DNA from 3 places in the Arthrobacter sp. AIWTK1 genome. Region 1 is predicted to be linked to each of the others. Evidence: riboswitches for the same ligand, from Rfam matches in the RefSeq annotation. Region 1 holds a riboswitch; each other region holds the start of a gene.

Region 1 (9,806 bases):
GGACGTCTGCTGCCAGATCTCCGGCGCTGTCCCTTCGTAGTGGGCCAGCGGATTGGCCGGATTGTCGAACTGCTGCGGCCGCCAGGCTCCCGGATTCTCCGCCGTGATCCGGGCCGCGACGGCCCGCGCGTTCTCCGGCGACTCAGACGGCGCGGTCCAGTCCGTCACCACCACCCTGGCGCCATAACGGTGCAGCGCGGCGAGCTTCTCGGATGAGATGGTGTCCCCGGTGACCACCACCACGGGGTGTCCGGTCAGTGCACCGATCAGCGCCAGCCCGATCCCGGTGTTCCCGGAGGTGCTCTCCACGATGGTTGCGCCCGGCCGGAGTTCACCGCTGCGCTCAGCGGCCCGGACCATGCTCAGCGCCGTCCGGTCTTTGATGGATCCGCCCGGATTGTCGGATTCGAGCTTGACGTAGACCGCGCTGCCCAGGCCCCTGCCCAGGACGTCCAGTAGCACCAGCGGGGTGTTCCCCACCTGGGCCAGGACGGCTGCGGCATCCGCCGCAACATCGGCGTCCCGGACCGCGTGCCTGCCTGTCATGGTGCTCATCGTTGCCTTTCCGTGCCGCTGGCGGGGCCGCCGGCGGTGCGGGTTTCCGGGGCGGCGTCCAGGGCACTGTTGAAGCCGTTGCACAGGAAGGCGTCCAGTTCGACGCGGGCCTGCTCCACGAGCGCTGCCGCCGGCAGGTGCCGGGCCAGCAGGAGGGAAAGACGCTCGACGACGGCGCCCGTCCCCTTTCCCAGCGGCCGCACCGCACGCGACTCAGCTCCGCCCAGCAGGTACGCGGCGGTCAGCGCCTCGATGGCGAGCAGCCTCCCGGCGGCATCCACGGAACGCTCCAGCAGCTGGAGGGCCAGCGGGGCCAGCGTTGAGTGGTCTTCGACATCCGCGGACAGCGTGGGCGCACCAAGGGTGGCCGGCGCCGCGAGGACTTTGAGCTCGGACAACAGGCCTGCCGCCGAGTACCACAGCAGTCCGGGCAGCTCTTCCGGCTCCAGCGGTGCTCCGTTCCTGGCAGCCTCGAGGTGCCTTTGACGGATCCGCCGCTGCGGAGGATAGAGCTTGGCAATCCGGCGTTCGCTGCTGATCCCGAGATGGGCCAGCCCCAGGCGCAGCGCCTCGAATGCGAGCGCCAGCTGCATGGGCTGGAAGTTCCCGCCGGAGACCATCCGCCCGGACCCGATGTCGGTGAGCGGGTTGTCGCCGCGGCCGTTCAGCTCCACCTCCAGGGCATCCTCCAGCGCCGTGATCTGCCACCGGACGGCGCCGTGGGTCTGGGGTGCCGCGCGGAAGGAGAGCGCGTCCTGCACGGATGCCTCCCGGGCCGGATCCTCCAGCCACCCGTCCTCCAGGAGCCGGAGCACATGGGCCGCAGTGACCGACTGCCCGTGGACGGCCTTGGCCGCCTGCACAGCCGGCGAAAACGGGCTGAGGTTGCCGCCGCCGTCGTGCCTTGCCGTCGCCTCAAGCGACAGCGCGAGCGCGGTGTCCGCAAGGTCGGCGAGCCGCAGGAGGCGGTGCAGCACCAGGGCGCCGACGCCGATTGAATAGGAGTTGGAGCTGACCAGGGCCAGGGCTTCGCCGGGCGCAAGATCCAGCGGAGCCAGCCCGGCGTCGGCCAGTGCCTGCCCGCCGGGCAGCAGCCGACCGTCCGCCGCAACGGCCTGGCCTTCCCCGATGGCGACGGCGGCCACGGCGGCAAGGTGGGTCAGGTCGGCGGAACCTACGGACCCGTCGCGCGGGATGGCGGGGACCACGCCGCGGTTGAGCATTTCGGCATAGAAGCGGGCTGTTTCCGGCCGGACTCCGGAGCCGCCCCGGCTGAAGCCCACCAGCCGCGCCAGGATCACGGCCCGGACTTCATCAGCGCCGAGCAGCTCCCCCACCCCGCTGTTGTGATAGCGGACCACCTGCACCTGGTAGGCGAGGATCGACTTCTCGTCCACGGCGGTGTCCCGGCCTGAGCCCAGCAGCGTGTTGAGGCCGTAGACGCGGTGGCCGGAGTCGATGGCCCGCTGCACCACCTCCCGGGAGAGCCCGATCAGTTCCAGGGCGTCCACGCTCAGGACGAACTTCACGGCCGGATCAGCCGCGGCCCCGGCGAGGTCCCTTGCCCGCAGGTGCGCCGTGCCGATGAGGAAGTTCCCGCTGCCGCTGCCCATGGCGACTAGAAGTCCAGCAGGTTCCGGCGGAAGCCGCCGTCGCCATAGCTTGTCCGGAGCAGCCCGCGGCGCCGCAGCACCGGGGCAAGGCGGTCCAGCACGCCGTGAACGGTGGCCGGATCAACGAAACCGGAGAACAGGAACCCGTCCCCGCCCACCTGGGCGCCGGTTTCCTCGAGGTAGTCGGCAATCTCGTCGGCCGTGCCGATGATGCTGTCCCCCGCGCCGCCGCTGCGGGCCTGCAGGAGCTGGCGCAGCGTGGACCCGGGCGGGCCCGCCTTGGCGAAATGGTCCAGGGTGCCCTGGTTGCTGTTCGTGGTGAGTTCGGGGAGCGGGGCGTCGAGGTCGAACTGTTTGAAGTCGATCACGGAGAGGTAGGAGATGGAGTTCAACTGGCTGTCGATGTCGCGCTGGGTGAGCTGGCGGCGCTGCTCCCGCAGCTCATCCCCTTCGGCACGGGAGCCCACCACGGTGGGCTTAAGGACATACAGCACCTTGACGTCGTCGGGGTTCCGCCCGGCCGCGGCCGCCTCGGCCCGGATTGAGTCGCGGTAGGCCTTCATGCCGTCAGCACCCCTCGCCAGGGCAATTGCGACGTCCGCGTTGCCGCCGGCGAACGCCTTGCCCCGCGGCGACGCTCCGGCCTGCACCAGCACCGGTTCCTCGGGCAGCGGCGCGGTGTTCAGCGGCCCCCGGACTTTGAAGAATTCGCCGTCGTGGTTGATCGGGTGGACCTTCGTATGGTCCGCGAAGACGCCTGCCACCGCGTCCTCCACGATGGCATCCGGCTCCCAGCTGCGCCAAAGTTTGCGCACCACGTCAACGAATTCCTCCGCCTTCTCGTAGCGGAGGTCATGCTCGATCTGCTGGTCCAGCCCGTAGTTCTGCGCGGCAAGGTCACTGCCGGAGGTCACCACGTTCCAGCCGAGCTGGCCGCTGGAGAAGTGCTGCAGCGTGGCCAGCAGGCGGGCAGCCGTGAACGGCGGGTAGAAGGACGCACTGATGGTGGGAACAATGCCGAGGTGGTCCGTGGCGGAGAGCAGGTAGGGCACCAGGGCCAACGGATCGTGCTTGGGCGCGAAGGACGCCTGCGCCAGCGACACTTCGGCAGTCCCCCCGTACGTGTCCGGCACCGTGAGGGAATCCTCGATGATGAACAGGTCCAGCCCGGCGCGTTCGAATTCCTGCACCGCGTGCTGGTACAGGGCGGGTTTTTTCCAGTCGTATCCGATGCCGTACCCGGGCGTGCCCCAGCCCTGGACGCCGAACCCGTGTCCCACGAACCAACCGAAGTGCAGCATGGGACTGACTGTATTCCGGTTCGATTCATTCACGGCTGCCTGATTTCATCCGGCGTGACGGCGGTTCATCTCCCGTCATTATCCTCCCGGCGGTGGCATTTGTAACTGCAATACGGGGTCACGTACCGGGCATGGACGGCGCCCCTGTGGCGCCGCGGTGCGGCCGGTCCCGTTACGGAAGATGACGACGACGGCGGTGCGGGCCGCCGTCGTAAGTGTTACGTTTTTGGGGAGTAATGAGAACCGGCGCCAAGCCCTGACTGGCCGGTCGGCAACCCTCCTTCCGCGGCGGGGTGCCTCAGGTGAATACTCGGCATATCGATACTCGAGTTGCAAGCGTGAGAGAAGGAGATCCGTCGTGTCCGACGCACCCGCACCGCTGGCCCCGGCCGCCGAACTGGCCGCCGCCGACCAAAACCCGCCCGTAGCGCTGCCGCAGGAAAAGCTGTCCTACCGGCTCATCACCGGCCCCGACGACCGTTCGTTCTGCGAGCGCATCTCAGCCGCGCTGGCGGATGGTTACGTCCTCCACGGGAGCCCGGCGGCCACGTTCAACGGCACCAGCGTGATCGTGGCGCAGGCAGTAGTGCTTCCCGCGGCTGTCGCCAGCTCGGACGCTGCGGTGGCAACCGCGGTTGATGAACTTGAGTTCGACGCCGACCTGTCCGGCGAAGCTTTCGAGGGCCACGCGTGAGCTACGCAGGGGACCTGAGCCCGCAGGACGCCTGGGCCAAACTCGAACAGGGCGCGGTCCTGGTGGATGTGCGCACTGAGGGCGAGTGGGCGCACATCGGAATACCGGACACCAAAGCCACGGACAACGATCCCCTCTTCATCCAGTGGACCTTCCCCGGCGGCATCCCCAACCCGGATTTTGTCGACCAACTGAAGCAACAGGCACCCGAGGACTCCGGCGTCGAGCTGGTGTTCCTCTGCCGTTCCGGTGTCCGGTCCGTCGCTGCGGCGATTGCCGCCACGCGGGCCGGGTTCACCGCCTACAACGTCCTCGAAGGCTTTGAAGGCGAACCGGACCGATTCGGCGAACGCACCGTCAACGGCTGGAAGAACCGCGGCCTGCCCACCAACCTCGGAAAGAACTAAGTGACCTTCAATCCCGACGCCGCCGGCTGGAGCCCCGACACCCAGGCTGTCCGCGGCGGCCTTGACCGCACCAATTTCCAGGAGACCGCCGAGCCGATCTTCCTCAACTCCGGGTTCGTGTACGAATCCGCGGCAGCCGCCGAACGCGCCTTTACCGGGGAGGACGAACGGTTTGTGTACTCCCGCTACGGCAACCCCTCCGTGGCCACGTTCCAGGAGCGGCTGCGGCTGCTCGAGGGCACCGAAGCCTGCTTCGCGACGGCGTCCGGCATGTCCGCCGTCTTCACGGCACTCGGCGCCCTGCTGGCTGCCGGCGACCGCGTGGTGGCCGCCCGCTCGCTGTTCGGCTCCTGCTTTGTGATCCTGAACGAGATCCTGCCCCGGTGGGGCGTGGAAACGGTGTTTGTGGACGGCCCGGACCTGGACCAGTGGCGCGCCGCCCTTTCCGAGCCCACGACGGCGGTCTTCTTCGAGTCGCCGTCCAACCCGATGCAGGAAATCGTGGACATCGCCGCCGTCAGCGAACTGGCACACGCTGCCGGGGCGACCGTCGTCGTCGACAACGTCTTTGCCACTCCCCTGCTGCAGCGCTGCAGGGAACTCGGCGCGGACGTGATCGTGTACTCCGGCACCAAGCACATCGACGGCCAGGGCCGGGTCCTTGGCGGGGCCATCCTGGGCACCAAGGAGTTCATCGACGGGCCGGTCAAGCAGCTGATGCGCCACACCGGGCCCGCACTGTCCGCCTTCAACGCCTGGGTGCTGACGAAGGGCCTGGAAACCATGGCGCTGCGCGTCAACCATTCCTCGGCCTCCGCGCTGCGCCTCGCCGAATGGCTTGAGGCGCAGCCGGCGGTCAGCTGGGTCAAGTACCCGCTGCTGAAATCCCACCCGCAGTATGAGCTGGCGGCCCAGCAGATGAAGGCCGGCGGCACCGTGCTCACGCTGGAGCTTTCACCGTCGGCGGGCCGTACGGCGAAGGAAGCAGCCTTTGCGCTGCTGGACGCGCTGCGGATCATCGACATTTCCAACAACCTTGGCGATGCCAAGACACTCATTACCCACCCGGCCACCACCACCCACCGTGCCATGGGCCCGGAGGGCCGCTCGGCCATCGGGCTGAGCGACGGCGTGGTCCGTCTGTCCGTGGGACTCGAGGATGTTGACGACCTCATGCGCGACCTGGAGCAGGCGCTGAAACAGATCTGACCAGCCTGAACCTAAGCAGCGCGAACCTGACCAGCGCGAACCTGACCAGCGCGAACCTGACCAGCGCGAACGGACAGATACGGCCCTGTTTCCCGCGCTTTTGAGGGCCCTAACTGTCCGTTCGCGCTTCACGGCGTCTTGCGGGTCGCCCCTTGCGCCCCGCCCGTCAGCCGTGCGCGAGGAGGGCGTCAATCAGCTGGGCGAGCTCGGGCGCGGCGTTCGGGGTCACGTCCGGACCGGCCTTTACTGCCGTGGCGGCAAGGTTTCCCTTGATGCCTGTCATGGTCAGCGCCGTCTGCTTCTCGCCGGTGGAGAGGCTCTGCCTGGCCAGCGCGGCAAAGGACTGGTCGCCTTTCGTCTGGGCGTCTACCGGCTGGACCTCGGTGGTGATCTTCTGCCCCGCCAGTTCAACGGTGAAGTTGCTGCACTCCGCCGAAGCCTTCCTGGACGCATCCAGATGGTCTGTCAGCTCCTTGGCATCTTTGAGGGCAATGACGGTGACGACTATCACTGTCTTGTCCGCAGCCGAGACGGTGGTTCCTGCCGCATACGTGCTGTCCTCGGGAATCTGGGAGTTGCTGTCGGCAAAGACGTTGCACGCCGGCGGCGTGAACACCGCACTCTTGAGCACTTCCTTGGCCTTGATGATGCCCTGGTCGATCTGCGCCGCGGGAACCACCGTCAGGGGGCGCCCCTGGGAATCCTTCAGGGTGGACAGCAGGCTGCTCAGGTCCGCATCCGTGTAGGTCTTCGCCGGGCTTGGCGTGGCGCTCGAGGCTGGGGGCGACGAGGTGGCGGTTTCCGTGCCGGTGGTTGTGGTGCCGGTGTTTGTTCCGCACCCGGTGAGCGCCAGGAACGCCGTCAGGAGGAGGGCTGCTGGTGTGATGCGCCTATGCATGGACTGATCCCCGTTCGATGAACCGGTCCGCCCCGGGAGATTCGGGGCGCGTTCCGGAACCGGATCCGCCGGGCGGTCAGTGCCTGGCTGATGCGGCGTGCTGCTGCGCGCGCGCAAGTGGTGGACGGGATCGTGTCTGGCGGGCGGCCGGGTTCCGGCAGGTCCGCCGGTGCGTTCGATCCCCCTCGAGCACCGCTGACTGACGCGATAGCGCCAAGCTACGGGACGGCACCAAGCCCGGAACAGAGTGTCGACTACCTGTTTCCGCCTGGCCCGGGGAACCTCAGGTGTCGAGCTCCCAGTGCAGGCGGATCGCTTCGGCAACCGGGCCCGCCGCAACATCCACGGTGAAGGCCACGGGCGCGGTTCCGGTCTCTTCGATGACGGTGTCATGGTAGACGCGGCCGCATGCCGGGCACAGCGTGTAGAGGTCCTCGTCCCCGGGCCACTCGGCCAGGCCGGCAGGCACGGGAGTGTCCTCGCCGAGATGGACGGGCATTCCTTCGGAGTTGGCCTGGATCAGTCCGTCGTCGCTGACGGTGTTGCCACAGACGCAGGTGATGGTGGTGACATCATGGCCGGTGACTGTTGCGTATTCGGTTTCCATGGCGCGCTCCGGGGTAGTAGGAACCTGATCAGGACTGGCGGACGCGCAACAGCACCGGTGCCTTCTCGCGCGCGGTGATGGCTTCGGTCCGGCGCATGCTGACTTCCACCGCGTGGGCAACAACGGCCGCCAGCCCGGTGGCCGCGTCCGGGGTCACAGCCAGGCTTTCCTGCATGACGTGGCGCTGCTGCTCCGAACCGGTCCCGCGGTTTAGGATGCGCCGCACGCCTTCGCGGGCCAGTTCCAGCTCGTCCTGTTCCGCCAGGACAGGCGCCACGTAGTCCACCAGCGCCTCCACCACTTCCTCGGCAGGAGAAGGACGGAACGTGCCGAAATCCAGGAGTTCTCCGCGGAGTCCGCAATTGCTGGCCTGCCACGCCGCCATCCGCAGGAGCACCGTCGGTACAGGTGCGGGGTCCACACCGGCCCGCCATTCCCTGCTGGCGGATTCCACCAGGCCGCGCACCAGGACGGCGATCAGGGCGGCGTCCTCGGCCTGCAGGCAGACGTCGGCCACCCGGACTTCCACGGTGGGGTGGTTCCGCGAGAGCCTCGCGTCGAAGTAGATCATGCCTTCGTCCAGCAGCACGCCGCTGTCCAGCAGCCGGGTGACCACGCGGCGGTACATGGAGTGCGTTCCGAAGATCTGGGACGGGCCCGACGTCGGCCAGCGGTTCCAGGCCTGCGTGCGGTAACTTTCAAAGCCGGTCTCCACGCCGTTCCAGTATGGCGAGTTCGCGCTGAGCGCCGTGAGCACCGCCAGTTTGTCCCTGACCCGGTCGATGACCGCCACGCCTTCTTCCGGGGACTCGACAAAAGTGTGCACGTGGAACCCGCAGGTCAGCTGCTCATGGACGGTGAGCCCGAAGCGCTCTTGCATCGTGGCATAGCGGGGGTTTGGCGTGGTGTGCGTGGTGGAGGCAATTGGCGATGTTGCCAGCGCCGCCACCCGTGCATTGTGCTTCTTGGCGGCGGTGTCCGCAAGGGCCCGGCCCTGGCGGATCTGCAGGAGCAGCTCCCCATAGTCCAGGCACGGACGGGTTTGCGTCTCGATCTGCTCTAGTTTCAGTTCGGCAGTCAGCCCGGTGCCGCCGTCATGATGGGTTGGATCGTGGGGGTCCGGGATCCGGGGCTTGTCCGGAGCGTCGTCGGCAGCGAGCTTCCGCCCTGTCAGCAGGGCGTCCGCCAGCGCCAGCGGCTCCCCGGTCACGGGGTCCACAATCAGCAGCTCTTCCTCAACCCCGAAAGTTCGCATGCATACATTGTGCCCCCGTGGCGCCCCGTACGACAGGCGCCGCAAGGGCGCCGCGGTTCGGTCGGTCCCGGCTGACAGGTCCGGCCGGCTCAGTCCTGGAAGTACTCGATCTTGGCGCCGATGGTGTTCAGCCGCTCGGCCAGGTCCTCGTACCCGCGCTCGATCACGTAGATGTTGCGGAGCTCGGACACCCCGCGGGCGGCCAGCATGGCCAGCAGGATGCAGGCCGCCGGGCGGAGGGCGGGCGGGCAGCCCACCTCGGCGGCCCGCCACCGGGTTGGGCCGTTGACGTAGATCCGGTGCGGATCCAGCAGCTGGACGCGTGCCCCCAGCTTGTTCAGCTCGGTGAGGTAGATGGCGCGGTTCTCGTAGACCCAGTCGTGGATCATGGTCTGGCCTTCGGCATTGGCGGCAATGACTGCGAAGAACGGCAGGTTGTCGATGTTCAGGCCGGGGAACGGCATGGGGTGGATCTTGTCCGTGGGGGCATGCAGCGCGGAAGGCTTCGTAGTGACGTCCACCAGCCGGGTGCGGCCGTTCCGGGCAAAGTACTCGCCGGAGATCTCCAACTCCTGGCCCATCTGCTCCAGGGTGGCGAGTTCAATCTCCATGAATTCGATGGGAACCCGGCGGATGGTGACCTCGGAATTGGTCACGATGCCGGCGGTGATCAGGCTCATCGCCTCAATCGGGTCCTCGGACGGGAAGTATTCAATGTCGACGTCGATGGACGGCAGGCCGGTGATCTTCAGGGTGGTTGTCCCCACGCCCTCGATCACCACGCCCAGGCCCTGCAGGTAGAAGCAGAGGTCCTGGACCATGTAGTTGGGGCTGGCGTTGCGGATCACCGTGGTGCCCCGGCGGTGGGCGGCCGCCATGATGGCGTTTTCGGTGACTGTGTCACCGCGTTCGCTCAGCACGAAGGTCCGGTTGTCGCCGTCAGCCGGGGGTGCCTGGACCGAATAGAAACCCGACTTGGCGTCCACTGACAGGCCGAACTGGCGCAGGGCCTGCATGTGCGGTTCCACGGTGCGGGTGCCCAGGTCGCAGCCGCCCGCGTACGGAAGCCGGTATTCGGCGGATTCGTCCAGGAGCGGGCCCAGCAGCATGATCACGCTGCGGGTGCGGCGTGCAGCCTCCACGTCCATGGAATCGAGGTCCAGGACTGCGGGGCGGCGGATCTGCAGGTCGTTGGCGTTGAGCCAGGTGCATTCGACACCGATGCTGGTGAGCACCTCCACGATCCGGTTCACTTCCTCGATCCGTG
Region 2 (9,806 bases), 1.8 Mb from region 1:
GCGGCACGTGTCATCGCGTGCCTGGATGAAACGGCGGAGTCCGGGCGGAAAGTGCCTTGCCCTCGAGTCCATCGCCACGAGATCCCCGCTGCCCGGGACGGTGTAGAGCCGACGGAGCCAAACGTTCAGGGGCCGGTCATGGCCTTGGCCCTGGACAGCGACCTCCCGGGCCCCACCCGGCAGGGACCACGCCGTATCCGGGCAGCCTCGCCGGTTCGCTGTCGCCCTGGAATAGGGTGCGGTCGGTCATGATGAGCTGGATTTCAATCCCCGCGATCCCGCCCGGCGTGCCCGTGATCCGCTCGACGAGATCATCAGCCATGATCTGTCCGCGGGAGCGGTCGTCTCCGGCCGAGCGCAGCGCGTCGGCCCGCCGCGTGAGTGCTGCGTGGACGGCCACGCCGGCGGTGACCGGGAGCAGGGCGGTCAGGTACGTCATGGTGTCCGGTGCCGGGCGAAGGCTCACGTGCCGGTCGGCCACGGCGTTGCGGGCACGGTTGACCACGGAGCGCGGGTCCCGACGGTAGGCCGCCGCCCGGGCTGCGGCGACGATGGTCCGGTCGCCGGCGCCGCTTAGGGTCCCGGCGTCTGCGGCGAGTTCTTCATCGACGGCGCACCGGTCCGCCGCGGACAAACAGGCGGTCTCTTTCACCAGCAGCGTGGCGCGCCACTCATTGAGTTGACCGGTGTGCAGGGCTGCCAGGGTGTGGGGCATCTCCGTCACCAGGGCTTTGGCCAGTCCCAGCAGCCGGCCGCCGCGGGCCGGTGATTCACGGCGGGCCAAGGCGATCTGGGCAGCGACACCGTTGCCCAGCTCATCCGCCGGAAGCCCGGCCTCAGCCTGGGCACAGCGCTGCTGGACGTCGAACGCCACCGAGGAGCGGGCCTGCATCGCGGCCGCGGCCGACTTCAAATCCTCCAGATCGCGCACCTGGTCTATCAGGGCGGCGCTGTCGCCGCAGGGGCGGATCGAGGCCAGAAGACCGATGAGGTCCCTGACCGTGATCCCGCGGCCTGCGTCGTCCGGCCCTCAGTCCACTTGCGGGAAGCCGAGGTCGATCACGGAAGTGGACGGGTCCGGCCAGCGGGTGGTCACCACTTTGCCGCGGGTGTAGAAGCGGATGCTGTCCGGGCCGTACATGTGGGTGTCGCCGAACAGCGAGTTCTTCCAGCCGCCGAACGAGAACGTCCCCACCGGAACCGGGATGGGCACGTTGACGCCCACCATGCCGGCCTCGACGTCGAACTCGAACTGGCGCGCCGCGCCGCCGTCGCGCGTGAAGATGGCCACGCCGTTGCCGAACTCGTTGTCGTTCACCAGCCTGACGGCGTCGCTGTAGCTTTCAGCGCGGACCACCGAAAGCACGGGGCCGAAGATTTCGTCGTCGTACACTTTCATGCCCGGCTTGACGTGGTCCACCAGGCTGACCCCGATGAAGAAGCCGTCCGAGTCGAAGGCCTGCTCGCGCCCGTCCACCACCACAGTGGCGCCCTCGTCCGCTGCCCCGGCCACGTAGGAAGCAACCCTGTCCCGGTGTTCCTTGGTGATGAGGGGGCCCATCTGCGAGGCCGGATCCGTACCGGGACCGATCTTGAGGTCCGCCATGCGGGTGGAAATGGCCTTCACCAGGTCGTCGGCAATGTTGCCCACCGCCACCAGGACGGACACCGCCATGCACCGTTCCCCCGCGGAGCCGTAGGCGGCTGACACGGCGGCGTCCGCGGCCATGTCCAGGTCTGCGTCCGGCAGGACCACCATGTGGTTCTTGGCACCGCCCAGCGCCTGGACCCGCTTGCCGTGGTCCGCAGCCCGCTTGTAGATGGACTGCGCGATCGGCGTGGACCCCACGAAGCTGACAGCCTTGACGCCGGGGTGTTCCAGCAGGACGTCCACGGCCTCCTTGTCACCGTGGACCACGTTAAGGACGCCCGGCGGCAGGCCTGCCTCGGCGAAGACCTGGGCGATGAAAACGGCCGACGACGGGTCCTTCTCGCTTGGCTTGAGGAGGACGGTGTTGCCGCAGGCCAGCGCGCTGCCGATCATCCACAGCGGGACCATGGCGGGGAAGTTGAACGGGGTGATGCAGGCGACCACGCCCACCGGCTGGCGCACTGAGTGCACGTCCACGCCGCTGGACACCTGCTCCGAACGTTCGCCCTTGAGCATGTGGGAGAGGCCCGTGGCGAACTCTATGTTTTCAAGGCCGCGGGAGATCTCGCCCTCGGCGTCGGAGAGCACCTTGCCGTGCTCGCTGGTGAGAATGGCCGCCAGCTCGGACTTCCGTTGCGTCAGCAGTTCCCGGACGCGGAAGAAGATATTGGTGCGCTTGGCCAGGCTGGTGGCCCGCCAGCCGGGCAGGGCGGCCTGGGCGGCCGCGATGGCTTCTTCCACCCGGGATGCTGAGGCCAGTGCTACCTCTTTGTCCTGCGCGCCGGTGGCGGGGTTGAAGACGGGGCCGAAACGGTCGGCGTCGCTGACCAGGGCGCCGTTGATGAAGTGCGGAATGCGTTCCATGGGAAATTCCTATTCGTGAAGCAGGCTGCGGTTAGTTGGAGGTCTCGAGCGAGCCGTCGACGAGTTTGATGATCATGGAGCAGTCCTTGCCGGACTGCCCGGAGTCGATGAGGCGCTGGAAGAGCGTCTGCACGTGCTCGCCGATTTCCAGCGGGGTGCCGATGTCGCGGGCGGCACTGATGGCCAGGCCGATGTCCTTGTTCGCGAGCTCGGTGGTGAAGGTCGGGGCGAAGTCGTTGTTGGAGGCCGCGGTGGGGACCACACCGGCTACCGGGTACCAGGTGCGCAGCGCCCAGCTGTCACCCGAGGACACCGAGGCGATATCCCAGAAGACCTGCTTGTCCAGGCCCAGCCGCTCGGCGAGCACCGCACCTTCGGCCGTGGAGGCAAGGTTGATGAAGAGCATCAGGTTGTTGCAGATCTTCGCCGCCTGCCCCGTGGTGGCGCCGCCGGTGGGAATGATGTTGGAGGCCATCGGACGGATGTATTCCGTGGCCTCGGCCACCGCATCCGCCTGGCCGCCGATCATGAATGTCAAGGTCCCCGCCTTCGCCCCGCTCATGCCGCCCGAGACGGGGGCGTCCACGAAACGGAAGCCGGCGGCAGCGGCGGCGTCGTGCAGTGCCTGGGCGGAGGCGATGTCGATGGTGGAGGAATCCACCAGCAGCGTACGCGTGTCCGCATGGGCCAGGACGCCGTCCTCCCCCAGGTACACGGCCCGGGCGTGTTCGCCCTTCGGCAGCATGGTGAACACGACGTCGGCACCGTTCACCGCCGCGGCGATGCTGCCCACGGGCTTCACGCCGCCGGCTTCCGCGGCTGCGACCGCCTCGGGGTTAAGGTCGAATCCGCGGACGTCATGACCGGCCTTCGCCAGGTTTGATGACATGGACCCACCCATGTTTCCGAGACCGATCCAAGCGACTACTGCCATGGCTAAAGCTCCTTTGCTTCGAGTACCAGCCGGTATTGCTGGAGGTTCCGTGTCCACCATCACACCCTGTTAGAGTGCAATCAAGGGGAAAAATTACAGAGAGCATGTGCATTGATGCACATCCTTGGGAAACGCGCACTGCGAACCAGACAGATGGACGTGAATAAGTGGATGTGAACCGGTTGCCGAGCCCTGATGACCTGCTGATCCTGTTGACCGTGGCCAGGCTGGGCCGGTTCAATGCCGTGGCAGAGACGCTGGGCACCACTCACACCACCATTTCCCGCCGGATCCTGGCATTGGACAAGCAGCTGGGCGGCCGGACACTGGAGCGCAGCCCGCACGGCTGGGAACTGACCGAACTGGGCAACCGGGCCGTTGCCGCAGCGGAGGCGATCGAGGCGACGCTCGGGTCCCTTGCCGGCACCATCGGCGACGGCGAACACTCACTGTCCGGCATGGTCCGGATCAGCACGTCCGACGGGTTCGGGGCGGAATTCGTCGCCCCGGCACTGGTGCGACTGCAGCAGGAGAACCCGTTGCTGGGCATCGAGATGCTCAGCGCCACGCGAAAGGTCAGCCAGAACCGTTCCGGCGTGGACCTGGAGGTGGTGGTGGGCCGGATGGAGGTCACCAACGTGCAGCCCATCTTCCTCACGAACTACTTCCTGCGGCTCTATGCCAGCCCGGGCTATGTCCGGTCCCGCGGGCTGCCCGCGGCCCTGGATGACGTCCGCGAGCACGGCTTTGTCTCCTACGTGGAGTCGGCTTTGCAGGTGGCGGAACTGGGCCACCGGTCCTCGCAGCTGCCCGCGCCAAAATCCAGCTTCCAGGCCACCAGCGTCTTCGCCCAGGTGGAGGCGGTCAGGCACGGCGCGGGCATCGGCCTGCTGCCGAACTTCATGGTGGCGGACAAGCCGGACTTCGTTCCCGTGCTGCCTGAGCTGTTCCAGCGCCAGCTCCCCATCTGGGCGGTGGCGCGTCCCGAGTCACTGCGTTCGGCGTCCGTCCGGGCCGTGGTGGAGGCGCTCAAGGCGGAAGTGTCAGGCCGCCGGGACATCCTGGCGGCCTGACACGACGCCGGCCCTGACACTAGGCCCGGAACAGCCGGCGGACCACCTGTCCGGCGGCCAGGGCGTCAAGGCCTTCGTTGATCTCCCCGAGGGGCCTGGTGTCCGTGTGCAGCAGTTCCACCGGAAGCCGCCCGGCGCGCCAGTGGTCAAGATACAGCGGAATGTCCCGCTCCGGGACGGCATCCCCCATGTAGGAGCCCAGGAGCCGCTTCCCTGCTCCGGCGAACTGCAGGGCTCCTACGGTCAGTTCCGCTGAGGGTTTCGGCAGCCCGACGGAGACGACGGCGCCGCCGCGCGTGACGAGGTCAAGGCACGAGGCGATCACCCCGGCGGAACCCACGGCCTCGACGGCGACGTCCACGCCGTCACCGGTCGCCTCGGCAACCAGCCGGACTGCGTCGTTGGGAGTTCCCACTGCCGTGGCCCCGCAATCCCGGGCGAGCTGGTGCTTGCCCTCATTGGGGTCGATGGCAATGACGGCGGCGGCGCCGGCCAGGGATGCCGCCATCACGGAGGAGAGCCCGACTGCGCCGAGGCCGAAGACTGCCACCGACTGCCCGGCGGTGACCGCCGCCGTGTTCAGCACGGCGCCCATTCCGGTGAGCACAGCGCAGCCGAACATGGCAGCGACGGTGTCCGGGACGTCGTCGTCGATCACCACTACTGATTCGCGCGCCACCACGGCGTAGTCCGCAAAGGCCGACACCCCGAGGTGGTGGTTGATCCGTTCCCCCGACGGCGTCCGCAGCAGCGCCTCTCCGTGCAGCAGGTCGCCGGAGCCGTTGACCTCGGCGGCGCGGTGGCACAGGGCCGGGCGCCCGGAGCGGCACGCGCGGCAGTCGCCGCAGCTGGGGACGAAGACGAGCACAACATGGTCGCCCGCCGAGACGTCGCTGATGCCCTCTCCCACTGCCACCACCCGGCCGACGGCCTCATGCCCGAGTGCCATGGGGAGCGGCCGGACCCGGGAGCCGTCCACCACCGACAAATCCGAGTGGCACAGGCTGGAGTACGTGATGGCCACCCCCAGCTCGCCGGCGCGGGGTTCAGGCCGGTCAAGTTCCTGCACCACGAGCGGGCGTGCTTCGGTATAGCTGGTTCCGGCGGGGACGGTGGCGTAGAGGACTGCAGCTCGCATGGGCACTGGTTCCTGCCGTTACTTCTTGCTGGCGGCAAGGAGGTCTGCGGTGCCTTGGGCATCGGCGGCGTCGACGTCGTGCAGTGAGATCCCGCGGGTTTCCTTGAGGAAGTACACCGCCACCATGGTGACCAGGCACGCACCGAGCAGGTACACGGCCACCGGAGTGGAGGACTTGAACTGGCTCAGCAGCGCGGTGGCAATGATCGGGGCCATCGAACCGGCCACGATCGAGGTGACCTGGTAGCCCAGGGAAACGCCGGAGTAGCGCATCCGGGTGGGGAACATCTCGGCCATGATGGCCGGCTGGCCGGCGTACATCAGCGCGTGGAAGAGCAGGCCGATGGTGATGGCGGCGAGAATGACCAGATCGTTCTTGGTGTCCATCATCGGGAAGGCGAAGAAGCCCCAGGTACCGCCCAGGATTGCACCGGCCATGTAGACGGGCTTGCGGCCGAAGGCGTCGGAGAGCTTGCCGACCATCGGCACCACGGCGAAGTGGACGAGGTGAGCCACGAGCAGCAGCAGGAGGATCCGGGAGGTGTCCGTCTGGACCACCACCTTCAGGTACGTGATGGAGAAGGTGACCACGAGGTAGTAAAGGATGTTCTCCGCGAAGCGCAGGCCCATGGCGGTGAAGACGCCGCGCGGGTAGCGGCGGAACACTTCGGCGACGCCGTAGCCCTTCTTTTCGACGGTGACTTCCTTCTGCGCTTCCAGGAAGATGGGGGCGTCGGTGACCTTGGTCCGGATGTAGTAGCCAACCAGCACGATCACAGCGGAGAGCCAGAAGGCCACGCGCCAGCCCCAGCCGAGGAAGTCGGCGGAGGACAGTGTGGAGGACAACGTGAAGAGCACTGCGGTGGCGAGCAGGTTGCCCAGGGGCACAGCGGACTGCGGCCAGCTGGCCCAGAAGCCGCGGGACTTGCTCGGGCTGTGCTCGGCAACGAGCAGGACGGCACCGCCCCATTCACCGCCGACGGCGAAGCCCTGGGCGAAGCGCAGGAAGACCAGCAGGGCCGGAGCCCAGTAGCCGATCTGCTGGAAGGTCGGCAGGCAGCCCATCAGGAACGTGGAGACGCCCACCAGGATGATGCTGAGCTGGAGCAGCTGCTTCCTGCCGAATTTGTCGCCGAAGTGGCCGAAGACGATGCCGCCGATGGGTCGGGCGACGAAGCCCACCGCGTAGGTGAGGAAGGCGGCTATGATGCCATCCAGCTCCGTGCCGGAATTGGGGAAGAATGTCTTGCCAAAAACCAGGGTGGCCGCTGAAGCGTAGAGGAAGAACTCATACCACTCAACGACGGTGCCGGCCATTGAGGCCGTTACCACCTTCTTTAGCCCTGAGGCCTTGACGTCAGTCTCATCTGCGCGCCTTGCGGCGGAGTTTTGTGTGCTCATTGTGAACTCCTTCGGCGTCTCCGTCGACACCATGTGGACCATTCCGTAGCGGCCGCGTGTGATGTGCACCACCAACGCGCCGGTCCCCTAGAGTATGGACTCACATTGCCGCAGGCTCAACGCCATTTTCTGCAGAACCGCTCTGCATAAATGCACATTGAGCCCGCGGGCTAGGCGAAGAAGTTCTGCCTCAGCTGAGCGTTAAGCTGGCCGATTTCGGTCAGGAATCCGTCGTGGCCGATGGGCGCTTCAATGACGTGCACCGGCACGTCGCCCGGGAGTGCAGCCGCGAGTTCGCGGGACTGCGCCGGAAAATACAGCCGGTCGGTATTGACGGCGGCGATGAAGAACTCAGCCTTGGCACGCGCCAGCGCCTCCTTGAGCGGGCCGCGCCCCCGGCCCACGTCGTGGCTCATGAGCGCTTCGGTGATGGCGATGTAGCTGTTGGCGTCGAAGCGGCGGACCAGCTTGGTGCCCTGGTGATCGAGGTAGCTCTCGACCTGGTAGCGGCCGCGCTCCCCCAGCGACACTGCCTGGAGCGGCGCTTCGCCACCCTGGGCGCTCCGGCCGAACCGGGCTTCGAGCTCGTCGGCGGAGCGGTACGTGATGTGCGCAATCCTGCGTGCCAGGGCCAGGCCTGCTTCAGGTTCCGGGCCGCCGTAGTAGTCGCCGTCGTTGAAGTTGATGTCCTGGCGGATGGCGAGGGTCTGCGCCTGGGCAAAGGCGATCTGCTCGGCAGTACTGCTGGCGCCGATGGAGATCACGGCACAGCGCCGGACGCGGTCCGGGTAGCCCACGGCCCATTCGAGCGCGCGGGCTCCGCCCAGTGATCCTCCCAGGACGGCGTACCAGCTGTCGATGCCCAGGGCATCTGCCAGCCGGGCCTCGGCCGCCGTTGTGTCGCGCAGGGTCACCAGGGGGAAGCGCGAGCCCCACGGCTTGCCGTCCGGAGCGGGAGTGGAGGGCCCGGTGGAGCCGTAGCAACCGCCCAGGATATTGATGGACACCACGAAGTACTTGTCCGTATCAACCGGGGCTCCGGGGCCGGCAAGCTGCTCCCACCAGCCCTCCTCATCGCTTGCTCCCCTGGTGACGTGCGTGCTGCCGGTCAGGGCATGCTGCACCAACACGGCGTTGGAGCGGTCGGCGTTGAGTGTTCCCCACGTTTCGTAGGCGAGCGTGACGTCCGGCAGGCGGCCGCCGGCCTCCAGGTCGAGTCCGCCTATGTCCAGGAACCTGACGGTTCCATCGGGGACACTGGTTGTTTCGGGTACACCACTGCGGGTGACGGCAATCGTCATCTGAGGACCTCTTCTTCGCGCTTGCCCGCCGCCAACTGGCCGGCAGGCCAGGTCTTCACCCGGGGCACCCCGCCGCGTAAGGAGGGTTGCCGGCCAGCAAGCCGGGGCTGTCGCTGGCACTCATGACCTGTAAAGAGTGTACGAAATGCGTCCCCGCAATGGCGAAGAATGTGACAGCAATGTGACCCCCGGCGTCGGGCGCCGGGGGTCACAGTGTTCAGTCGCCCTTGGCTGCGCGGAAACCGGCGTCGAGGTCGGCGATAATGTCATCGATGTGCTCGAGCCCCACCGAGAGGCGGACCAGGCCCGGTGTCACCCCCGCCACCGCCTGCTGTTCCGCAGTCAACTGGCTGTGCGTGGTCGACGCCGGATGGATGACCAGCGAGCGCACGTCACCGATGTTTGCCACGTGGGAGTGCAGTTCCAGCGCGTCCACGAACCGCTTGCCGGCCTCCGCCCCGCCGGCGATGTTGAAGGACACGATCGCGCCGGTGCCCTTGGGCCCGTACTTGCGGCCGCGCTCGTACCAGGGGCTGGACGGCAGGCCCGCATAGGCCACGGATTCGACGTCGGCCCTCGCCTCCAGCCACTCTGCAACACTCACCGCATTGGCCACGTGGCGCTCAACGCGCAGGCTCAGCGTTTCCAGGCCCTGGGCGATAAGGAAGGCGTTGAACGGGGAAACCGCTGAGCCCAGGTCACGCAGGAGCTGGACGCGGGCCTTGAGGATGTAGGAAAGATTCGCGCCCAGGGCGCCCCCGGCGCCGAGGTCCCGCGCGTAGACAAGCCCGTTGTAGGTGGGGTCCGGGGTGTTGAACCCCGGGAACTTGTCCGGATCCTTGCCGAAATCAAAGTTGCCCGAGTCCACGATCACACCGGCGATGGCGCTGCCGTGCCCGCCAAGGTACTTCGTTGCCGAGTGGACCACGATGTCGGCGCCCCATTCCAGGGGCCGGATGAGATAGGGGGTGGACAGCGTGTTGTCCACGATCAGCGGGACGCCTGCCTCGTGGGCGGCGCGGGAGACGCCCTCGATGTCCAGGACGTCCTGGCGGGGGTTGGACACCACTTCGGCGAAGAAGAGCTTGGTGTTCGGCCGGACGGCGTCCTTCCACTGCTGGAGGTTGTCCGGGTCCTCCACGAACGTCACGGAGATGCCGAACTTCTTCAGGGTGTGGGCCAGCAGGTTGTAGGTGCCGCCGTAGAGGCTGGGGCTGGCCACCACATGGTCGCCGGCCTCGGCGACGTTGAGGATGGCGAATGTCTCCGCAGCCTGTCCCGAGCTGAGCAGCAGCGCTGCCAGTCCACCCTCAAGGCTGGCCACGCGCTGCTCCACCGCATCCTGGGTGGGGTTGCCGATACGCGTGTAGATGGGCGCCAGTTCGGCCAGCGCGAAACGGTTCGCGGCGCTTTCGGCGCTGGGGAAGACGAACGACGTCGTCTG
Region 3 (9,806 bases), 1.4 Mb from region 1:
GGCGTGTACCCCGGCTGCGCCGCGGCATCGGCGTCGTGTTCCAGGACTTCCGGCTCCTGCCGCAAAAGAATGTCTTCGCCAACGTAGCCTTCGCCATGCAGGTCATCGGAAAGAGCCGCAGCATCATCCGGGACACGGTCCCGGAAGTCCTCAAGACGGTAGGCCTTGAAGGCAAGGAACACCGCATGCCGCATGAACTCTCAGGCGGTGAACAGCAGCGTGTGGCCATCGCCCGCGCCGTGGTCAACCGGCCGGGGATCCTCCTGGCGGACGAACCCACAGGAAACCTGGATCCCACGACGTCGATGGGCATCATGGGCGTCCTGGACAAGATCAACCAGAACGGCACCACGGTTGTCATGGCCACGCACGACGACGACATCGTCAATGAGATGCGCAAACGGGTGGTGGAACTCCGGAACGGAGTTGTCATCCGTGACGAGGCCCGGGCCCTGTACACCTCAATGATTCCGGTCGTGGGGCAGTCGAGGCGCTTCAAGGACGCCAGCGGACGTCCGGACGGGTCCGCTGCGGACCCGGGTGACGGATCCGTCTCCTCCCAGGCAGGGGAGGCACAGTGAGGCTGGCATTCATCCTCAGCGAGATCGGCAGCGGCCTGAGGCGAAACCTGTCGATGGTGGTGTCGGTCATCCTGGTGACCTTCGTGTCGCTCACATTCGTCGGTGCCGCCGGCATGCTGCAGCTGCAGATCAACCAGATGAAGGGCTACTGGTACGACAAAGTCCAGGTGGCCATCTTCCTCTGCGGTGACGGCTCGACGGCGGCCGGCTGCGCCACCGGGACGGCCACTCCGGAGCAGCAGGAGAACCTCCGCACGCTGCTCGAATCGCCCGCCGTGGCCCAGTACATCAATGACTTTCAGTTCGAGTCCAAAGACGAGGCCTACAAGCACTTCAAGGAGCAGTTCTCCAACTCACCGATCGTCGACTCGGTGACTCCGGACCAGCTGCCGGCTTCGTTCCGGATCAACATGAAGGACCCGGAAAAATACCAGATCATCAGCGAGACGTTTTCCTCGCAGCCCGGCGTCGAGACGGTGATTGACCAGCGCCAGGTCCTGGAACGGCTCTTCTCTGTAATGAACGCGGCCTCGCTGGTCGCCGTCATCATCGCCGGTGTGATGATCGTCTGCGCCATCCTGCTCATCGCCACCACCATCCGGCTCTCCGCCTTCAGCCGCCGCCGGGAAACCGGAATCATGCGGCTGGTCGGTGCGTCCAAAACCGTCATTCAGTTGCCTTTTATCCTCGAAGGAGTCATCGCCGCCGTGATCGGGGCCGCGCTGGCGTCCGGCACTCTCTGGGCGGTGGCCCATTTCTTCCTTGGCGAATACATGTCCAAGCAGTACCCGGACACAGCGTTCATCTCTCCGGCGCAGACCCTTATCCTCGCGCCGGCGCTGATCGGACTGGGCGCAACTTTGGCTGGAATTTCGTCTCTCTTGACCTTACGTAGATATTTGCGGGTCTAGGCTGTGCATACCAACGAAGGAATGACCATGACAGAACCGGACCGCAAGGCCCGCCGGCTCCGGCCCGCGGGACGGGGCAGCCGCATCATCAGCGCCGCCCTGGCACTGATCCTTGCCGCGAGCCTTGGCGCCTCCACCCCTGTGGCCTTCGCGGACGAACTGGAAGACAAGCAGGCGGCCCTTGAAGCTGAGGCCGCCCGCGTGCAGCAGTCCCTTGAATTTGTGGATGCCAAAATCGCCAAGGCCGCGGGCGACCTGGTGATCTACCAGGGGCAGCTTCCTGCCGCCCAGCAGGCATTGCTCGAGGCACAGGGCCGGGTCGCGAGTGCAGTGAAGGAAGTCGAGGCACTGGCCGCGCGTGTGGACCTGGCGCAGCAGAACAAAGCCAAGATCACGCAGCAGCTTGAATCCGATAAACAAAAAATCGCCGACACCAAGAAGCTCATCGGCCAGATCGCGACCCAGGCCTACAAGTCCGGCGGCGTCCCCTCGAACCTCACCCTCTTCTTTGGATCCAAGAGCGGCGGCAGCCTGACGGACACCATGGACCTCGCGGACCAGGCCATGCGCAGCCAGAACTCCGCCATGGACAAGCTGTCCCAGCAGAACGCAACAAACGTCAACTCGCAGGCGCGCCTGCAGGCGGTCGAAGCGGAGATCAAGGACCTCAAAGCCAAGGCGGACGCGGCGCTGGCCAGGGAGAAGGCAGCCCGGGACGAAGCCGCCGCCAAGAAAGAACAGGTGGACAAGCTGATCGCTGACACCACCCGGATCAACAACGAGCTTCAGGCCGCGAAGCCCGGTATCCAGAACCAGCTCTCGAAAGTCCAGGCAGCCCAGGACGCGGTGGCCGCGGAGATCGTTGAACGCGACCGGAAACTGCGTGAAGCGTGGGAAGCTGAACAGCGCCGCATCGCTGAAGCGGCTGCCGCAGCGGCAAGGGCCGCCGGCCAGGCAGCCCAGCCCTACGTTCCGCAGGTCGGGCCCCCCTCGGCCTTTGGGCTAAGGCACCCGTTCTCGGCCGACGTCCCCATCACCTCAGGGTTCGGGTGGCGTGCGACGCCGCCCGGCACCGTCGACTTCTACGGCTCCGGCGGATACATGCACACTGGCATCGACTTCGGTGCCAGCTGCGGGACACCCGTCTACGCACCGGCGGCCGGCACCATTGTTTCAGCCGGTTGGAGTAACGACGGCGGCGGCAACAACGTCAAGATTTCGCACGGCGTGGTCCAGGGCAACTCGCTGACCACCATCTACTACCACAACAGCAGCGTGGTGGTTTCGGTGGGGCAGCAGGTCAGCCAGGGGCAGCTCATTGCCTATTCCGGAACCACCGGTAACTCCACCGGCTGCCATTCGCACTTCGAGACCTGGCTCAACGGCCAGGCCGTCGACCCGATGATCCTGCTCTGACAGGCCGGTGCCGGCCGGTGCATCGACCGGCACCTGCGGCAGCCCCGGGGCTGCCGTAGAATTAAAGAGCCCCGGGCCGCGACGGCCGGGCAAGCATCCAGACCAAGAGCTGAGGAGTTCCACCGTGCCGAAAGAAAGTGGCCGTAAGGTAGTGGCCACCAACCGGAAGGCCCGGCATGACTACCATGTCCTCGACACCTATGAGGCGGGCATCGCGCTCATGGGAACGGAAGTGAAATCCCTGCGCGAGGGCCACGCTTCCATGGTTGACGGGTTCTGTACGTTCTATAACGACGAACTCTGGATGGAGGGAATCCACATCCCCGAATACAACCAGGGGAGTTGGACAAACCACTCCGCCCGCAGGCGGCGCAAACTTCTGTTGCACCGCGAGGAACTGACCAAGATTTCACACAAGGTCCGTGAATCCGGCTTCACTATCGTTCCACTCCGGCTCTACTTCCTGGACGGCAAAGCGAAAGTGGAGATCGGCGTCGCCCGCGGTAAAAAGGAATACGACAAGCGGCAGACCCTGCGCGAACAGCAGGACAAGCGCGAAGCGCTGCGTGTCATGCGCGAAAGGAACCGCGGCTGAACGCTCCGGCCGCCGCGGCTGAACCTGCCGCGGGCTGCCTGCCGGCGGCCGGGAATGATTCCGGACTGCAGTGCGTTATGATTGGTGTCCGGGAAGGAACGGCGCGGAACCCGCAGGGAATCCGCGAAGGACCAGACCGGTTTGGTAACAAAATACGGGGATGATCGGTTTCGACGATGTTAGTCGCGACAGGTGAAGCGGGCCGAGGATGCAGAATTATCTCGTAAACGCTGTCTGCAAAACAATAAGTGCCAAACAAACGCGCACTGACTTCGCTCTCGCTGCCTAAGCAGTAAGACAGTCCGTCAGCCCGGGATTGCTATCGTCCCGGATCCTGGCGTCATTAAGATAGCCACTGCTGTTTACCTTCGTCATTGGGGTGAACGGGACTCTTAAATGACTGGGCCCGGATCAGCTACCTGTTTGCAGGATAGCTGGGGCCGAGAAAATCCGACGCAAACTGCGCCCGGAGAAGCCCTGACAACACGACATCGGACGGGGGTTCAATTCCCCCCATCTCCACCATCGGGACAGCGGCAACGCAGTTCCGCCCCGTGCAAAAGGCCGGAAGCGAAAGCTTCCGGCCTTTTGTTTTCTGCACCGTTCTTGCATTCTCCCCAGCGGCCGTCGGTGGCCTCGGGTTCAGCGCTTCTTGATGTGCGCCACGGGGTCCACGTGGGCGTCCAGCTCATGCTTGGACTTCTTGTCGGCCCTCTTTTGCTTGATGGTCTTGTCCGATTTCTTGGTGACCTGCCGGTGCGGCGATTTGTCAGGCATGTCGCCCTCCCTTACCTCGGGGCCTTGAATAAGCCCCGTGCTTGTAAGGTACGCCTGTTTTGCCACGAATGTAACTGGCCCCAAGCCGGGTCTCCGGCATCGCCCAACTCCCGGGGCGCCCGGAACCCCGCGCGGGCATCGGCGGTCAGGAAGCGGGCACTTCAACGTCGACGATGCCGACGAACCTGCTGCCGATTCCCTCGTACTCGCTGCGGACGAGCCCGGGGAGGACCGGCGGCAGGTCGCCCGGTGCGTGATGGACGCAGCAGACGTAGGTGAACGGCGGCCACCATTTCTTGGGCCGGGCGGCCTCCGAGAAACCGCAGACAGCGCACGTCAGCTGGACCCAGACGGGCCGCTTGCCGGTCCGGTTTGCCTTTGACTGGACGAGCCAGGCCGGGGGATTGTCCAGGAGTTCGGACAGCTCAGCGTCCGAGAGCCGGGCGGGGATACCGTGACGGTGCGCCATTTCCAGAGGAATATCGAGGATCTGAGCTGCTTCACGTCGCGTAACCATCGTTTAACGATACGGGACGCGTGGCCGCACCGGGTTCACGACGACGGGACTCCGCCGTCAGGCGGCCAGGCGCGCGCTGTCAGTCGGCGAGCCGGGGCTTCCGGCAGGTTTCATTCGGGCGGAAAGTCAGGCGTCCGCCAGCCGGCATCCGGCGTGGCGGGATTCGCTGTGCACCCACAGCGCCGACGAGACCTCATCGGCAAGATCGAATTCGCGGTCGGCGCCTGCGGACGCAATCCTGACTACGAGGGCTCCGCCGAACGGTTTCCGGCCCAGCACCTCGATATCGGCGTCCAGGTCGATTTCCTGGGCGGCAAGATAGCGCAGGAGCTCGGGATTGTCGTCGCTGATCCGGGTGATGCGGCCTTTGTGACCCTCGTCGAGTTCGCTCATCCGGTGCGCATGCGGCATCTGGACGGTGCCGTCGGCTGCCGGGATGGGATCACCGTGCGGGTCGCGGAGGGGATTACCGAGCTTGCCGGCCATCCGTTCGATGAAGGTATCCGACACGGCGTGTTCCAGGAGTTCGGCTTCGTCATGGACTTCGTCCCAGCTGTAGCCGAGTTCCTGGACCAGGTAGGTCTCGATGAGCCGGTGCCGCCGCACCATGGAGAGCGCCAGCCGGATGCCGTCGGCCGTGAGCGTGATGGCGCTGTACGGTTTGTGGTCAACCAGGCCCTGGTCCTTGAGTTTGCGGACCATTTCCGAGACCGACGAGTTGGCGACGCCGAGCCGCTGTGCCAGCTGTGAGGACGTGATGGGTTTATCCTGCCACTCCGTAAAGGAGTAGATGACCTTGACGTAGTCCTCGATGGAGGAGGAGGGCGCGCTGGTCTTCACGAGTCCAAGCCTACCGCTTTGGCCGCGGCACTCATGCCTTGAACGCCTGCCAGGTCTGGGTCAGGTAGGGGAGCCCGATGACGTCCGCGGCGGAGTGCCCCAGGTGCTCGTGGAGGTACCAGTCCAGGTTGGCGCGGACCTTGGCCCGGATGCTTTCACCGGCGGCGAGGTAATAGCTGCGGGACTTTGCCAGTTCGACGATGTCGCCGGTTGTCACAGGATCTTCCCATCGGGTCAGGTGGCTCTCGAGCCCGGCGAACTCGGGTCCGACCGCGGGGCGGAAATCCGGCTTGTGCACATCGCCGGCATGCATGATCCGGGAGAGTCGATGGACCCACGGGACGGACGTATCCAGCTGGTTCCAGATCAGGCCCAGGACGCCGCCGGGCCGGAGAATGCGGGACAGCTCGGTGCTGGCCAGGCGGGGGTCGCACCAGTGCCATGCCTGGGCAACGGTGACGACGTCGAACGCCGCGTCCGCGAGTCCGGTCGCCTCTGCCGTGCCTTCCGTCGCAGGAACCCCGGGGAGGGCGAGCCGTAGTTGGGTTAGCATGTCCGGTGAGGGATCCACGGCCGAGACGGCCAGTCCGCGCTGCACCAGCAAGGCGGTGTACTTCCCCGTCCCGGCCCCGATGTCAGCGGCGTCGGACGCCCCGCCGGTGCCGCCGGCGCTCCGGAGCAGCCAGTCCACTGAATCGGCAGGGTAGCCGGGGCGGACTCGATCATAGTGTTCGCCGCCGTCCTGGAAGCTTTGGCCGAGTTCGTAGCGGCGCTGGTGGTGCAGTTTGGGGCCTCCCCGTGCCACGTGCAGTCTCCTTCGGGCAGGCTGGAATTCTTACCCCTCGAATTTACCCCACGCGCAGCGGCCTCAGTCTTCGGTGCAGGGCGCTGCGCCGGCGGTGCCGGGGGTGTTGGGTGCCCACTCCGGGTAGCTGCGGGTGTCGTTGGCCGGCACCCAGCGGCCCGAGTCCACCACGTAGTCCCAGCCAAGGCCGGTCCGGCGGAGCTCCTCGATGCCTGCGAGCAGGCGCTGGGCGTCCTCCAGCCGGGAGCCGACGCCGAAGCTTGCCCGCAGCGAGCCCGACGGCAGCCCCAGGCGCTTCAGCAGCGGGTGGGCGCAGAAGCGGCCATCCCGCAGGCCCACGCCGTGTTCTGCGGAAAGGTAGGCCGCCACGAGGCCGGCGTCGTAGCCGGCGACGGAGAAGTTGACCACACCGATGGTGTCCGTGGCCTGGTCGGTGTCGCTGAAGATTTGGTGCACAGTGACGCCGTCGATCTTCTGCAGTCCCTCAACGAGGAAAGACCGGATGGCGGTCTCATGGGCGTGCCACAGTTCCTGGTCAAGTGCGCCGATGACCTGGGTGGCCCGGGCCAGGGTGGCGGCGCCAAGGACGTTGGGCGAGCCGCCCTCGTGCCGTGCCGGTCCTGTGGTCCAGCTGACGGAATCCAGCCGCGCCTCACGGACGGCTCCGCCTCCTGCGAGGTGCGGGGTTCCGGCGTCGAGCCAGTCCGGCCGGCCCACCAGGACGCCGCTGCCGAAAGGCGCGTACAGCTTGTGGCCCGAGAAGGCGAGGTAGTCGACGTCGTCCGCGGCGATGTCGATGCGGCGGTGCGGGGCCAGCTGGGCCGCGTCCACAACGATCCTTGCGCCGTGTTCGTGGGCCAGCGCGGCCAGTTCGCGGATGGGGAGGATTTCGCCGGTGACGTTGGAAGCGCCCGTGACGGCCAGCAGGCTAATGTCACCCTGTTGGAGCTCTGAGCGCAGGTTTTCGAGCGTGGCTTTCAGCGTGGGAGCGGCAACAACGCTGCGGTGTGGCACGCCCTGCCACGGGAGCAGGTTGGCGTGGTGTTCAATGTCCAGGTACAAAACCTCGCCGGTGGGGCGGCCGTCGGCCACCGGCAGGCACCCGGCCAGCAAGTTCAGCGAGTCCGTGGTGTTCCGGGTGAAAATGACCGAATCGTCAGCCCTGCCCCCCACGAAATCGCGGACGATGTTCCGGGCGTTTTCATACACTGACGTGCTGATCTGAGAGGCGTAGCCCGCGCCGCGGTGCACGCTGGCGTAGTACGGCAGGATCTCGTTGAGGTAGGCCGAGACGACGGACAGCGCCGGAGCGGAAGCGCCGTAATCGAGGTTCGCGTAACGGACATGCCCGCCCTGAATCAGGGGAGCCTGGATCTCCGCGCCGGTGACGGCTGAGAGGGGGCGCTGGGCAACAGTGAAGCGCTGGTCCAGAAAGCCTGCGGCGGACGTGGTTGCGGCGTTTGCGGGGAAAGTGGCAGTAGTCATGGGGACCTCACTGTAAAGGGACCCCGCACTGGGGGATCCGCGCTTGCCGGGTCCGTTCCGGACCGGCCTGGTCGTCACCCGGGGCACCCCACCGCGAATGGAGGGTTGCCGGCCAGCAAACCGGGGTTTAGCGCTGGCACTCGTGACCTGTTTCGAGATTAGGACATTCACTGCGCCGCGGGAAAGCCACGGCAATTATTAAGCTCTTTGTTACGCACGCGGAAGAATGGCATTCCCGCCGAATAAAACGACGGCGGACGCCCCCGGGAGGGCCATCCGCCGTCGTTTTATTCGGCTTATGGCTGTTGCCTGCCGCCGACGTGGCGCGGGCGATGTAGCCGCGCCGCGGCTCAGCGGCCACCAGCCGCGGTGCGCCTCAGAGGAGGTCGTCGAGGTCCGGGTTCAGCCGTTTGAGGACCTCGGAATGGAGGATTGAATTGGTGGCCAGGGCATTTCCGCCAAACGGGCCGTCCACTCCCTCCAGCGATGTGAAGCGGCCGCCGGCTTCGGTGACGATCGGCACCAGGGCGGCCATGTCGTAAAGGTTGAGCTCCGGCTCGCAGGCGATGTCCACCGCTCCCTCGGCCACCAGGCAATAGGACCAGAAGTCACCGTAGGCACGGGTCCGCCAGACTTCCTCGGTGAGGCCCAGGAATTCGTCCAGGTTGCCGCGGTCCTTCCAGCCGCCAAGGCTCGAATAGGAGAGGGAGGCGTCCGACAGCCTGGACACGTTCGAAACCTTCAACCTCGTGGCAGCAGCAAGCGACCGCCCCATATAGGCGCCGGCTCCCTTCGCGGCCCACCAGCGCTTGCCCAGCGCCGGCGCGCTGACCAGGCCGACCACCGGCTCGCCCTCATCCACGAGGGCGATCAGGGTGGCCCACACCGGGACGCCGCGGACGAAATTCTTGGTGCCGTCAATGGGGTCGATGATCCAGCGGCGGGAACCGTGCCCGGAACTGCCGAACTCTTCACCGAGGACGGCATCCCGCGGACGGGAACGGGAGAGCTGGCCGCGGATGGACTCTTCAGCTGCCTTGTCAGCATCCGTTACCGGCGTCAGATCCGGTTTGGTTTCAATCTGAAGGTCCAGCGCCTTGAAGCGGCTCATGGTCTGGGAGTCAACAGAGTCGGCCAGGACATGGGCGAGGCGCAGGTCATCGTTGTAGCTCGAAGCGGGTTGGGTCATGGTTCCAAACTACCGTCTCTGCGGCCGCCCGGCCGGGATGTCACGAAACGATGCCGAGTTCTTTGGCATCCTGAGCTTCCATCCGGGGGTCGGTGCCGAGCAACCGCCGCAGGGACGCCAGGCGCGCGGCACCCGACGGGCCCGCGTGTCCCTCGGCCACCCAGGCATCCACACCGCAGTTGACGGCGGACGCATCGTGCTTGCAGCCGCGTTCGCAAGCGTCCGTGCCGGGTTCGAGGTCGGGGAACGAACGCAGGATCCGGTCCGGATCCACATGGGCCAGGCCGAAGGACCTGATGCCGGGTGTGTCGATGATCCAGCTTCCGGCGGGCGCGTCACTGATGCGCAACGCAAGCGCCGACGACGACGTGTGCCGTCCGCGGCCTGTGACCGCGTTGACCCCTCCCGTGGCCCGCTCGGCTCCGGTGAGGGCGTTGACCATGGTGGACTTCCCCACTCCGGAATGGCCGAGCATCACGGTGACTTTGCCGTCGAGGTGGGCCCGCAGCTGCGAGACGGCGTCGCTGTCCAGCCGCGCTGACAGCCCGTCATCGGAGCGTGCATCGATCCCGGAGGCCGCGGCGTCGGCCGTTCGGCTGATGATCACCGGAAAATCAAGGTGCCGGTAGTTGGACAGGAGCTCCGTGGGATCCTTGACGTCCGCTTTGGTGACCAGCAGCAACGGCTCAA

The links. Region 1 has a riboswitch for S-adenosylmethionine ahead of AC1MDG_RS19945 (DUF1737 domain-containing protein). Riboswitches for the same ligand answer to the same signal wherever they lie in the genome.
Region 2: another riboswitch for S-adenosylmethionine. It lies ahead of metX (homoserine O-acetyltransferase MetX); the one in region 1 lies ahead of AC1MDG_RS19945 (DUF1737 domain-containing protein).
Region 3: another riboswitch for S-adenosylmethionine. It lies ahead of AC1MDG_RS13420 (aminotransferase class V-fold PLP-dependent enzyme); the one in region 1 lies ahead of AC1MDG_RS19945 (DUF1737 domain-containing protein).

What each region holds. Positions count from the first base shown of each region.
Region 1 is NZ_CM155287.1:4,342,531-4,352,336, forward strand. It holds gene AC1MDG_RS19930 (PLP-dependent cysteine synthase family protein) at 1-555, opposite strand, end outside; gene AC1MDG_RS19935 (aromatic amino acid ammonia-lyase) at 552-2,168, opposite strand; gene AC1MDG_RS19940 (NtaA/DmoA family FMN-dependent monooxygenase) at 2,174-3,469, opposite strand; SAM riboswitch class IV at 3,702-3,814, shown strand; gene AC1MDG_RS19945 (DUF1737 domain-containing protein) at 3,867-4,163, shown strand; gene AC1MDG_RS19950 (rhodanese-like domain-containing protein) at 4,160-4,570, shown strand; gene AC1MDG_RS19955 (O-succinylhomoserine sulfhydrylase) at 4,571-5,779, shown strand; gene AC1MDG_RS19960 (hypothetical protein) at 5,806-5,883, shown strand; gene AC1MDG_RS19965 (hypothetical protein) at 5,946-6,677, opposite strand; gene AC1MDG_RS19970 (hypothetical protein) at 6,961-7,284, opposite strand; gene AC1MDG_RS19975 (glutamate--cysteine ligase 2) at 7,313-8,539, opposite strand; gene AC1MDG_RS19980 (UDP-N-acetylglucosamine 1-carboxyvinyltransferase) at 8,629-9,806, opposite strand, start outside.
Region 2 is NZ_CM155287.1:1,482,591-1,492,396, reverse strand. It holds partial or broken gene AC1MDG_RS06770 (HNH endonuclease) at 1-1,006, opposite strand, end outside; gene AC1MDG_RS06765 (CoA-acylating methylmalonate-semialdehyde dehydrogenase) at 1,031-2,515, opposite strand; gene mmsB (3-hydroxyisobutyrate dehydrogenase) at 2,547-3,449, opposite strand; gene AC1MDG_RS06755 (LysR family transcriptional regulator) at 3,623-4,522, shown strand; gene AC1MDG_RS06750 (zinc-dependent alcohol dehydrogenase family protein) at 4,542-5,660, opposite strand; gene AC1MDG_RS06745 (MFS transporter) at 5,679-7,061, opposite strand; gene metX (homoserine O-acetyltransferase MetX) at 7,232-8,362, opposite strand; SAM riboswitch class IV at 8,375-8,490, opposite strand; gene AC1MDG_RS06735 (bifunctional o-acetylhomoserine/o-acetylserine sulfhydrylase) at 8,580-9,806, opposite strand, start outside.
Region 3 is NZ_CM155287.1:2,909,489-2,919,294, reverse strand. It holds gene ftsE (cell division ATP-binding protein FtsE) at 1-581, shown strand, start outside; gene ftsX (permease-like cell division protein FtsX) at 578-1,492, shown strand; gene AC1MDG_RS13455 (M23 family metallopeptidase) at 1,514-2,908, shown strand; gene smpB (SsrA-binding protein SmpB) at 3,033-3,503, shown strand; RNA gene ssrA (transfer-messenger RNA) at 3,660-4,028, shown strand; gene AC1MDG_RS13440 (hypothetical protein) at 4,146-4,280, opposite strand; gene AC1MDG_RS13435 (hypothetical protein) at 4,426-4,797, opposite strand; gene AC1MDG_RS13430 (metal-dependent transcriptional regulator) at 4,924-5,637, opposite strand; gene AC1MDG_RS13425 (class I SAM-dependent methyltransferase) at 5,669-6,442, opposite strand; gene AC1MDG_RS13420 (aminotransferase class V-fold PLP-dependent enzyme) at 6,506-7,927, opposite strand; SAM riboswitch class IV at 7,962-8,075, opposite strand; gene hisN (histidinol-phosphatase) at 8,304-9,116, opposite strand; gene rsgA (ribosome small subunit-dependent GTPase A) at 9,157-9,806, opposite strand, start outside.